Regions from separate parts of the Mesorhizobium sp. M0808 genome, predicted to be linked through region 1. Evidence: predicted binding sites of a transcription regulator. Region 1 holds the regulator's gene; the other holds the start of a gene.
The links. Region 1 encodes PhoB, which activates phosphate uptake and scavenging genes when phosphate is short. Its sites were predicted from a motif close to TGTCATNNANCTGTCAT; they were not measured.
Positions count from the first base shown of each region.

Region 2: a site for PhoB is predicted at 2,273-2,289, ahead of NKI25_RS19450 (PhoX family protein). Genes of this name have one in related genera too.

Region 1 is NZ_JAMYOX010000003.1:206,728-212,184, forward strand. It holds gene xylF (D-xylose ABC transporter substrate-binding protein) at 1-977, opposite strand, end outside; gene NKI25_RS06700 (ROK family protein) at 1,264-2,508, shown strand; gene phoB (phosphate regulon transcriptional regulator PhoB) at 2,518-3,207, opposite strand; gene phoU (phosphate signaling complex protein PhoU) at 3,224-3,931, opposite strand; gene pstB (phosphate ABC transporter ATP-binding protein PstB) at 3,964-4,767, opposite strand; gene pstA (phosphate ABC transporter permease PstA) at 4,764-5,457, opposite strand, start outside.
Region 2 is NZ_JAMYOX010000016.1:98,060-103,516, forward strand. It holds gene NKI25_RS19430 (SMP-30/gluconolactonase/LRE family protein) at 1-580, shown strand, start outside; partial or broken gene NKI25_RS19435 (sodium-independent anion transporter) at 617-840, opposite strand; gene NKI25_RS19440 (phosphatase PAP2 family protein) at 1,100-1,801, opposite strand; gene NKI25_RS19445 (hypothetical protein) at 1,816-2,154, opposite strand; gene NKI25_RS19450 (PhoX family protein) at 2,356-4,347, shown strand; gene NKI25_RS19455 (GNAT family N-acetyltransferase) at 4,448-5,128, opposite strand; gene NKI25_RS19460 (MarR family winged helix-turn-helix transcriptional regulator) at 5,125-5,457, opposite strand, start outside.

The DNA of each region.
Region 1 (5,457 bases):
CCGGCGTCGATGACGACGTTGAGGTTGTCCTTGGTGATGGCGACCGGGGTCAGGAACAGCGACTTGACGGTATTGCCGCCGGGCGTGGTGAAATCCTTCACGCCGGCAATGTCGGTCATCTGCTTGCCGTCGGCCAGTTGCGAGGCGATCTCGGCGGCATTCTTGCCGAGCTCGCGCGCATCCTTCCACACCGACACGGTCTGTGTGCCGAGCGCGATGCGGTTCAGCGCGGCGTGGTCGCCGTCCTGGCCCGAAACCGGAACCGATCCGGCCAGCCCTTGCGCCGTCAGCGCGGCGACGACGCCGCCGGCAGTGCCGTCATTAGCGGCGACCACGGCATCGACCTTGTTGTCGTTGGCGGTCAGGAACTGTTCCATGTTCTTCTGAGCGTTGGCCGGCAGCCAGCCGTCCGTATAGGCCTCGCCGACATTCTTGATCTTGCCGCCGTCAATGGCCTCCTTCAGCACCTCCATCGAACCGGCAAACAGGAAATCGGCATTCGGATCGGAACCCGAACCCTTGATGAAGACGTAGTTGCCTTCCGGCTTCACCTTGAAGACTTCGCGGGCCTGCATGCGGCCGACTTCCTTGTTGTCGAAGGTCAGATAGAACACGTCCTTGTTCTCGATCAGCCGGTCATAGCCGACGACCGGGATGCCTTCGTCCAGTGCCTTCTGCACGGCCGGCCCGATGGCCGAGGCGTCCTGCGCCAGGATGATCAGTGCGCTGGCGCCCTGCGAGATCAGGCTCTCGACGTCGGTGAGCTGCTTGCCGGGGTTGGACTGTGCGTCGGCGGAAATATACTTGTCGCCTGCGGCCTCAATGGCCGCCTTCATTGCGGCCTCGTCGGTCTTCCAGCGCTCTTCCTGGAAGTTCGACCAGGAAACGCCGATGACCTTGTCTTTAGCCTGCGCCACCGACGCCAGCGCCAGCGTCATGGCGACACCCGCCAGAATGGCGGTCGTGAATTTCTTCATCATATCCTCCCTGCGCCGCGTACGGCGTGACCAATTGGCTCAAAGACCAGCTTAGAAGCTCTAATTTTTTCGAGCCTCGAAAAAATACTGGCCCGATCTCCGGCTGCTGTCAACATCGATTCTGATGGATTTTAATGACTCTGCGAGTTTTTTCGAGCGTCGGAATAAACGATGACAGCGCAACCTGCATCTGACACTATTTGCCTGCGTCCGACACTATTTGTCGGACATTACCGACGGCTTCCGGTTCATGAGCGGCCGCGGCAACCGGGAGGAAAGCAAAACAATGTCGGTCGGAATCCGCCATGACGATTTGCGCCGGCGCAACCGGGCGATGGTGATCTCGGCGGTGCGCCGGGCCGGCCAGCCATCGCGTACTGAGATCGCAGCTACTACCGGCCTCAGTCATTCGACCATATCGGCGATCTCTTCCGACCTGATACGGGAAGGCATCCTCGCCGAGAGCAAGGCAAGTGAGCCCGTTTCGTTGAAACGCGGTCGTCCGCAGGTCGGCCTCGCCCTCAACCCGGAAGCGGCGGCGGTGCTGACCGTGGTGTTGTCGCTGAATTTCCTGTCGGCCGCCATTATCGACTATACGGGACAGGTGGTCGCCGAGGAACAGCGCCGGCTGGACACGCTGACCATGCCGCGCGACGAGCTGATCCGTGAATGCATGGCCATCGTCCGGCGCCGGCTGCAGGATCCAGACCTTGACGTCCGCAGTGTCGCCCGCATCGCCCTGGCGATTCAGGGCATTACCGACTCCCCTGCACGCGCCATGCTGTGGTCGCCGATCACGCCGCAGACCGACATCGCCTTTGCCGACATGCTGGAGGACGAATTCGGCATCCCGGCAACGGTGGAGAACGACTGCAACATGATGGCGGTGGCTTTGCGCTGGCGCAATCCGGATCGCTATCGCGACGACTTCATCGCCATCCTGCTTTCGCATGGCATCGGCATGGGGCTGGTGCTGAAGGGCGAACTGTTCACCGGGACGCATTCCTCGGGTGGCGAATTTGGCCACATGATCCATCGTCCGGGCGGCGCGCTCTGCCGTTGCGGGCGGCGCGGCTGCATCGAGGCCTATGCCGGCAACTACGCCATCTGGCGCAACGCCAGGCAGATGAGCGAAGAAAGCGAACCGATCGCCGACGTCAGCGACGCCGACATGCGAGCACTGGCGGCCCGGGCGCGCGAGAAAGATGGGCCGGAACGCGAGGCCTACCGCAAGGCCGGCGAAGCGCTGGGTTTCGGTCTCGGCTCGCTGTTCGCGCTGATCGATCCGGCACCGGTCGCGATGGTCGGCGCCAGTGCCGCCGCCTTCGATCTGATCGAGCCGGCCTTGCGGAAGGCAATCGCCCAGACCGCCGGCGGCCAGCATTCGGGCTCGATCTCCTTCGATACAGAGCCGAACGAATTGCCGCTGATCCGCGAAGGCTGCGCGATGCGGGCGCTAAGCTTCGTCGACCAGGAGATTTTCGCGCCGGGCGCGCAAATGAGGCCCAGCGTCAGAAAGAACGTAGCCTGACCAGGCGGGTCAATCTTCCCTGATCGCATAGCCGGCACCGCGGATGGTGCGGATGACATCCGGCATCCGGCCGTTGTTGACGGCTTTGCGCAGCCGCCCGACATGCACGTCGACGGTGCGTTCGTCGATGTAGATTGTCTCGCCCCAGACATTATCGAGTAACTGGCTGCGCGAGAAGACACGGCCCGGATGCCGCATCATGAACTCGAGCAGCCGGAATTCGGTCGGCCCGAGCCTGATTTCGCTCTTCTTGCGATAGACCCTGTGCGATTCGCGATCGAGCACGATGTCGCCGACCTTCAGCACGCTGGACAGCACTTCCGGCTTGGCGCGCCGCAGCAGCGCCTTGACCCTGGCCATGAATTCCGGTGTCGAAAACGGTTTGACCAGATAGTCGTCGGCGCCGGTCGAAAGCCCGCGCACCCGGTCGCTCTCCTCGCCGCGCGCGGTCAGCATGATGATCGGCAGCCGCTCGGTTTCGGGGCGCACCCGCAACCGACGACAGAGCTCGATGCCGGAAACCGCTGGTATCATCCAGTCGAGCACCAAAAGGTCGGGCACATTCTCCTGCAAACGGATCTCGGCTTCGTCGCCGCGTGTCACCACCTCGACCTGGTAGCCTTCGGATTCGAGATTGTAGCGGAGCAGCACACCCAATGGCTCCTCGTCCTCCACCACCATTATGCGTGGTGCGATCATCGGCTGGGCACCCCCATCATGTCACCGGTGCGGACATTGTCGTTTCGTCCTGCTTCGGACGATTGACCGGCAATTGCTCGCCGGTCAGCACATAATACGCATTTTCGGCGATGTTGGTGACATGGTCGCCGATCCGCTCCAGATTCTTGGCGCAGAACAGCAGGTGCGTGCAAGCGGTGATGTTGCGCGGATCTTCCATCATGTAGGTCAACAGCTCGCGGAACACGGACGTGTATTTGACGTCGATGCGCTCGTCGGCGGCACGCAGCTTGGCCAACGCGGCCGCATCGCCTGCAGCATATTCCTCGATGACACCCTGCACCTGGATGAGAACCAGCTGCGCCATCGCGTCGATGGAATGCGACAGGTCCCGCGGCGTGGCGCTGAGGCCGACCGCACTCACGCGCTTGGCGATATTCTTGGCAAGGTCGCCGATGCGTTCGAGGTCGCCCGCCATGCGGATCGCTCCGACCACATGGCGAAGATCGTGGGCCATCGGCTGGCGTTTGGCGATCAGGGTGATGGCGCGGTCGTCCAGTTCGCGTTGACGCGCATCCATGATGGCGTCGTCGGAAACGACGCGTTGCGCCAGCACGTTGTCGGAATTCAACAGGGCCTTGGTCGCCCCGCCGACCATCGAACCGGCGAGGTCGGCCATGTCGCGGATCAGCTTGCTGATCTGCTCGAGATCCTCGTCGAAAGAAGCGACTGTGTGTTCGCCCATGGTCCTGTCCTCATATGCATGATCGGAACGGCTCAGCCGAAGCGGCCAGTGATGTAGTCCTGCGTGCGCTTCTCGCGGGGCGACGTGAAGATCTTCTCGGTCCGGTCGAACTCGACCAGTTCACCCAGATACATGAAGGCGGTCTGGCGCGACACGCGAGCCGCCTGCTGCATGTTGTGGGTGACGATGACGATCGTATAGTCGGCTTGCAATTCGTCGATCAGTTCCTCGATCTTGGCAGTCGACAGCGGGTCGAGGGCCGAAGCCGGTTCGTCGAGCAGAATGACTTCCGGCTTCACGGCCACGGTGCGGGCGATACAGAGCCGCTGCTGCTGGCCGCCGGACAGGCTCAAGCCGCTGGCGTTGAGCTTGTCCTTGACCTCGCTCCACAGCGCGGCGCGCTTCAACGCCTGTTCGACGCGGCCGTCCATCTCGGACTTGCCGAGGTTCTCGTAGAGCCTGGCGCCGAAGGCGATGTTCTCGTAGATCGACATCGGGAACGGCGTCGGCTTCTGGAACACCATGCCGATCTTGGTCCTGAGGAGGTTGAGATCCTGCGACCGGTCGAGAATGTTCTTGCCGTCGAGCAGCACCTGGCCCTCGGCCGTCTGTTTTGGGTAGAGCTCATAGATGCGGTTGAACACACGCAGCAGCGTCGATTTCCCGCACCCCGAAGGGCCGATGAAGGCCGTGACACTGCGCTCAGGCAGTGACAGGCTGATGTCCTTCAGCGCCTTGCTCTGGCCGTAGTAGAAGTTGAGATTCTTGACCTCGATCTTCGTCTTCTCGACGACCGTTTCGGCCATCGTCATGTCTGGGGACAACATCTGTGTCATCTGTCCTCTCTGCGTCCGGTAAGGCTGCGGGCGAGGATGCTCAAGCCCAGAACCGTCAGGGTGATTATGAGTGCGCCGGTCCACGCCAGTTGCTGCCATTCCTCGTAAGGGCTGAGAGCGAACTGGAAGATGGTCACCGGCAGGCTGGCCATCGGCGCGTTGATATTGCTGCTCCAGAACTGGTTGTTGAGCGCGGTGAAGAGCAGCGGCGCCGTCTCGCCGGAAATGCGTGCTATCGCCAGCAATATGCCGGTGACGATGCCGGACAATGCGGCGCGGTAGGCGACCGAACGGATCACCACCCAGCGTGGCGCGCCGATCGCGGCACCGGCTTCACGCAACGCGTTCGGCACCAGGTTGAGCATGTCTTCAGTGGTGCGCACGACCACCGGAATGACCAGGATGGCAAGCGCAACGGCGCCGGCAATGGCCGAGAAATGTCCCATTGGCCGCACCATCAGCTCATAGACAAACAAGCCGATGATGATCGACGGCGCCGACAACAGGATGTCGTTGATGAAGCGGACGACGGTGGTGATGCGCGAAAAGCGTCCATACTCGGCCATGTAGGTTCCCGCCAGCACGCCGATCGGCGTGCCGACGACAACGGCGATGATCGTCATCAGCAGGCTGCCCGCGATGGCATTGAGCAGGCCGCCGGCCTCGCCCGGTGGTGGCGTCATCTCGGTG
Region 2 (5,457 bases), on a different contig from region 1:
CAAACTCTACGTCGCCGACATCACCCATGTGCGCGTCGTCGATCTCGCAAGCGGCAAGCTAACATCGACGATCGACGTGCCGAACGCGGTCTTCCTCAACGACGTGACCGCCGACGCGTCCGGCAAGATCTACGTCACGGATATGCTTGCCGATACGATCTATCGCATCGACGGCGACCGGCCCGAACTGTTCGTCAGGGATGCGGCGCTTGCTTCGCCGAATGGCATCTTCGCCGATGGCGGCCGGCTGATCGTCGCTTCCTGGGGCAAGGGCATCAAGCCCGACTTCAGCACCGCGGAGCCGGGCGGCCTGCTCTCGGTCGATCTTGCTACCAAGGCCGTTTCGCCACTGCCCGGCGCGGAAAAGTTTGCCAACCTCGATGGCGTCGTTGCCATCGGCGGCAGCATCTACGCCACCGCGTATATGACCGGCACGCTCTACCGCTACAAAGCCGGCGGCACGCCGCAAGCGGTTGCGACGTTCAAGCCGGGCAGCGCCGACATCGGCACCGACGGCAAGTCGACAATCTTCGTGCCGCTGATGAACGACGGCGAGATCGCGGCATTGGGCCTCGACTAAGCCAGCCATCGGCTCAGGCGGCGGGCGCGGCTTTCTTCAGCTGCGCCCGCGATCCGTGATCGAGGCGGCATAAGTCACCAGCGGCCGCTTGACGCCGTGGTTGATCAGCATGCGGCGTATCTGCGGCGAAGCGCCTGATATAATGAAGCGAACGCCGGCGCGGCTCGCCTTGTGGGCCGCACCCTCGATGACATTGGCCGCCGTTGATCGAAGAACGGCACCGCCGAACAGTCGAGGATGAAGTTCCTGCGCTGGCGCGGTCGGCGACGTCTTCCTGCACCAAGGATTGATGGTCTGCCTCCAAACATGCAGCACTCTTTGCCAGCCGATGCGCTGTCATGCTACAAACCTCGGCATCGTTTGGCGGGACATCCACTGCGATCCCGATTTCACAGGCACGACTTCAAAAGGATGAGCGGGTGAAGATATTCAAAGCGTTGGCGACCTCGACAGCCTTGCTGTCGATGGTTTTCCTGCTGGCAGGCTGCGGTCATGGCCTGATCAACAGGCTGATTTGAGTCAGGTGCCGTCGGCCCGCCCAAGCCATCGCTGCAGGAACCGTGCCGCAAGCCAGCACAGCATCGCCCAGGCAAAGCCGGCGCACCAGCCGGCCAATACGTCGGACGGCCAGTGGACGCCGAGATAGATGCGGCTGATGCCGACCACCACCGTCGTCAGCACCGCCAGCCCGAGTACATAGATCTTCGTTGTCCGCCCGGGCAAAAACCGCGCCGCCATGCTGCCCAGCGTCAAATATGTCACCGCCGACAGCATGGCGTGGCCGCTCGGAAACGAAAGCGATGCCACATCGGCGAGATGCGAGACCAGATCAGGGCGCGGCCGGTCGATGTCGAATTTCAGCACGCTTGACAGGAGCTGGCCGCCCGCTACCGCGACGAACATGAGAAGCGCCGCGCCTGGCCTGCGGATAAGGAGCAGGTAGACGATCATTGCTGCCGTGATCACCACCAGTACGCTGGCGCTGCCGAGGCTGGTGATGTCGCGCATCGCCCCTTCCAGCCACGCCGGTCCGATCGGATTGTCGGGCTGCCCGGCCTCGCGGAAGGCAAGCAGGATTTCGGTGTCGAAGGCATGCGGCGTGGTGGCCCGCGCCAGCTCCATCAGCTCCTCGAACCCCCACAGCCCGCCGGCAATGACCAGCCCGGCAAGCAGAACCGGGAACTCCAGCCAGTTGCGCAGTCTGCTTGCAATCTTCTTCATCGGCCCGATCGCAGTTACAGCCTTTGCAGATAGGGCCCGAGCGTGATCAGCGCCACAGCTGCGATGGCAAGCACGATGCCGGTTGCCTGTAAGGCATTGACGCGCTCGCCGAAGAAGACCAGCGCCACCACATTCACCGACACCAGCTGGATCACCGCCGACAGGCTGAACGACACCGACATGCCGAATTCACGGATCAGCCTCAGCATGATCAGATTGCCCAGCGAATAGAGCGCCAACGTCAGCACAATCTTGCCGAGGCTCGGCGCCAGCCCCCACTGTTTTGCGGCCATCGCCGCCAGCAGGAAGATCACCGTCGAAACGCAGAGCTGCCCAAGTCCCCAGAAACTCACTTTTGTTCTCTCCCGATGTGTCCCTACGCGCCTGCCGCAGCTCTTGTTTCCGAAGCGACGGTCGCGGTCAAGCGGGGCCGATGTTGGATACGAAATCGCAGGTGGCAATTAGCCGGCATGTCATCAAACTGTGACCTGCCGGCGATACCGGACTGGCCAGGCAACACGCTCCAGCAATCCATCCAGCCAGAGGCAGGCCCTATGACCGAACATCGCACCCCTGACGCCCATTTCCGAACCAGCCTGCTCGAGGAAAACGACGGGCCAGGAGCCAATCTCACCGACAACCGCACCATGGGTGAGATCATCGCCGCGCGGTTCTCGCGCCGCGGCTTCCTCAAGAGCTCGCTTGCCGTCTCGGCCATAGCCGCTACCGTCAGCCCGCTGGCGCTGATCACTGCCGACAACGCCCGCGCCGCCGAAGGCTCCGCCTTCGCTTTTGACGAGCTCGAGGCCGGCATCGACGACAAGCATCACGTCGCACCCGGCTATGACGCCGATGTACTGCTGCGCTGGGGCGATCCGCTGTTCGCCGATTCGCCGGAATTCGATCCGAGAAAACAGTCGGCGGAAGCCCAGGCCAGACAATTCGGCTACAACAACGACTATGTCGGCTATATCCCGATCGACGGCTCGGCCGAGCACGGCCTGCTGGTGGTCAACCACGAATACACCAATCCGCACCTGATGTTTCCGGGCCTCGTCACCATCGTCGACGGCAAGGCCAAGCAGGCGCCCCTCAGCAAGGAACAAGTCGACGTCGAGATGACGGCGCATGGCGGCACTATCGTCGAGATACGCAAGGTATCAGGCAAATGGCAGGTCGTTCGCGACGGCAAGCTCAACCGCCGCATCACCTCCAACACCGAGATCGCGCTCTCCGGCCCGGTCGCCGGCCACGACCGCGTCAAGACCAGCGCCGATCCGACCGGCACGAAGGTCATCGGCACCGTCAACAATTGTGCTGGCGGCGTCACGCCGTGGGGCACCTATGTCATGGCCGAGGAGAACATCCACGGCTATTTCTCGGGCGAGCTGCCGCAGGGGCATAAGGAAGCCGCCAATTACAAGCGCCTCGGCATTCCCGAAGGTGCCTATGAATGGGCAGCGCATTACGACCGTTTCGACATCGGCAAGGAGCCGAACGAGCCGAACCGCTTCGGCTGGATCGTCGAGGTCGACGTCCAGGCTCCGACTTCGGCGCCGAGGAAGCGCACCGCGATGGGGCGCTTCAAGCATGAGGGCGCCGAATCGATCGTCGCCAAGGATGGCCGTGTCGTCTTCTATCTCGGCGACGACGAGCGCTTCGACTATGTGTATAAGTTCGTCACCACAGGCAAGTTCGATCCGGACAACCGCGCCGCCAACATGGATTTGCTCGACGACGGCACCTTGCATGTCGCCAAGTTCGCCGAGGACGGTTCGGTCGAATGGCTGCCGATCGTCTTCGGCCAAGGGCCGCTGACGGCGGAGAACGGCTTTGCCAGCCAGGCCGACGTGCTGATCGAGACGCGCCGCGCCGCCGACCTGCTCGGCGCCACCAAGATGGACCGTCCGGAAGACATCCAGCCCAATGCCACCAACGGCAGGGTCTATGTCATGCTGACCAACAATTCGAAGCGCAAGGCCGACCAGGTCGACGCCGCCAACCCGCGTGCCGAAAATGCCTTTGGCCACATCATCGAGATCGTCGAGGACGGCGGTGATTTCACCGCGACAAAGGGCAGGTGGGAAATCCTGCTGAAATGCGGCGATCCCGCTGTGGCCGACGTCGGCGCCACCTTCTCGACCGCAACCACCGCCAATGGCTGGTTCGGCATGCCGGATAATTGCGCGGTCGATTCGGCCGGCCGCCTCTGGGTCGCCACCGACGGCCAAGGCCCGAAAGCCACCGGCCGCACCGATGGTCTGTGGGCTGTCGATACGGAGGGGACGGCACGGGCGACATCAAAGCTGTTCTTCCGCGTGCCGATCGGCGCCGAAATGTGCGGTCCCCTGTTTGCGCCGGACGACCAGACCGCCTTCGTTGCCGTCCAGCATCCGGGCGACGGCGGCGAGGACTGGGAGGCTTTCGGCCGTCCGTCCTACTATGAGGATTTGTCGACGCGCTGGCCCGACTTCAAGCCGGACATGCCGGTGCGCCCGGCGGTCGTTGCCATCACCAGGCAAGGCGGCGGCAAGATCGCGGTCTGACACGCAGCCAGCTCTTGCATCTCGAGGAAGGATTTCGGCGACACGAAATCCTTCCTTGAGATACGGGATGCATCCATGCTGCGCATCATGCGCCGACTAATCATTCGGTGCGCTGAACCACGGCGACATTCATTGTGCTTCGCAACCTGAAGCCGATGGACTCGTATAACGCTATGGCCGCGGCGTTGCTGGCATAGGCGTGGAGATAGGGAACTTCGCCGCGCGCCACTATCCGGTTTGCCACGAATAGGGACAGCAGCTTGCCCAGGCCACCGCCGCGAAATTCCGGATGTGAGCACACCCCGCTGAGTTCGGTATAGCCAGGTTGCTTCGTGCGCTCACCGGCCATTGCCGCAAGCCTGCCCTCGATTTTCACACCCCGAAAATCGCCCAGGCTCAAGGCTTCGAGCGTGAATGGGCCAGGCTTGGTGAGCAATGCCAGGGCGAGCATCTCAGCAGCATCGTCTCGGGTCAGACGATGCACGCGCGGGTCGGAGACGATCTGCAATGGCTGCTCGGCGATCATCTGAACCCCGGCTGCGGTCGAAGTCGCGGAAAGCCCCGTGGGCAGAGCAATCGCGTCCGCTTGAAGCAGGATCACACTCTCGCCCGGGGAGACAAGGTTTTCGAGCGCCCGCAGGCTTTCCGGGTCGTCCGCGCCAGTGGCGGCGAAAGGGACGATCGACGGCCGATATCGCATGGCGAGGTTGTCACCCTCCGCGAAGGCCCGATGTCGCGTCTGAAGCGCGCTCCAGATAGGGCGGTCGAGCAGATGTCTCATTGCGCGGCACCCTCAGGCTTATTTACACGACGGTCGAGAGGGGCAGCGGCGAGGCCGTCCTCGATGGCAGCCAGCTGCTCAAGAAGCGGCCCCGAAAAACCTGCGCACAAATCCGCAACCACGTTCTCGATGCAAGGCCAGACGTCGCGCTTTGCGACATCGACCAGCCGCCGGCCGTCCCGAGTAAGCGAGACGATCCTGCGCCGCTGGTCATCGGTCGACGGACTGACCTCGAGCAGTCCCAATCCGGCCAGAAGCGAGACGCTTCGCGTTACGCCTGGCTGCGCGATGCCAAGGGATTGCGCCAGTTCCCCGACCGACAGCGGACC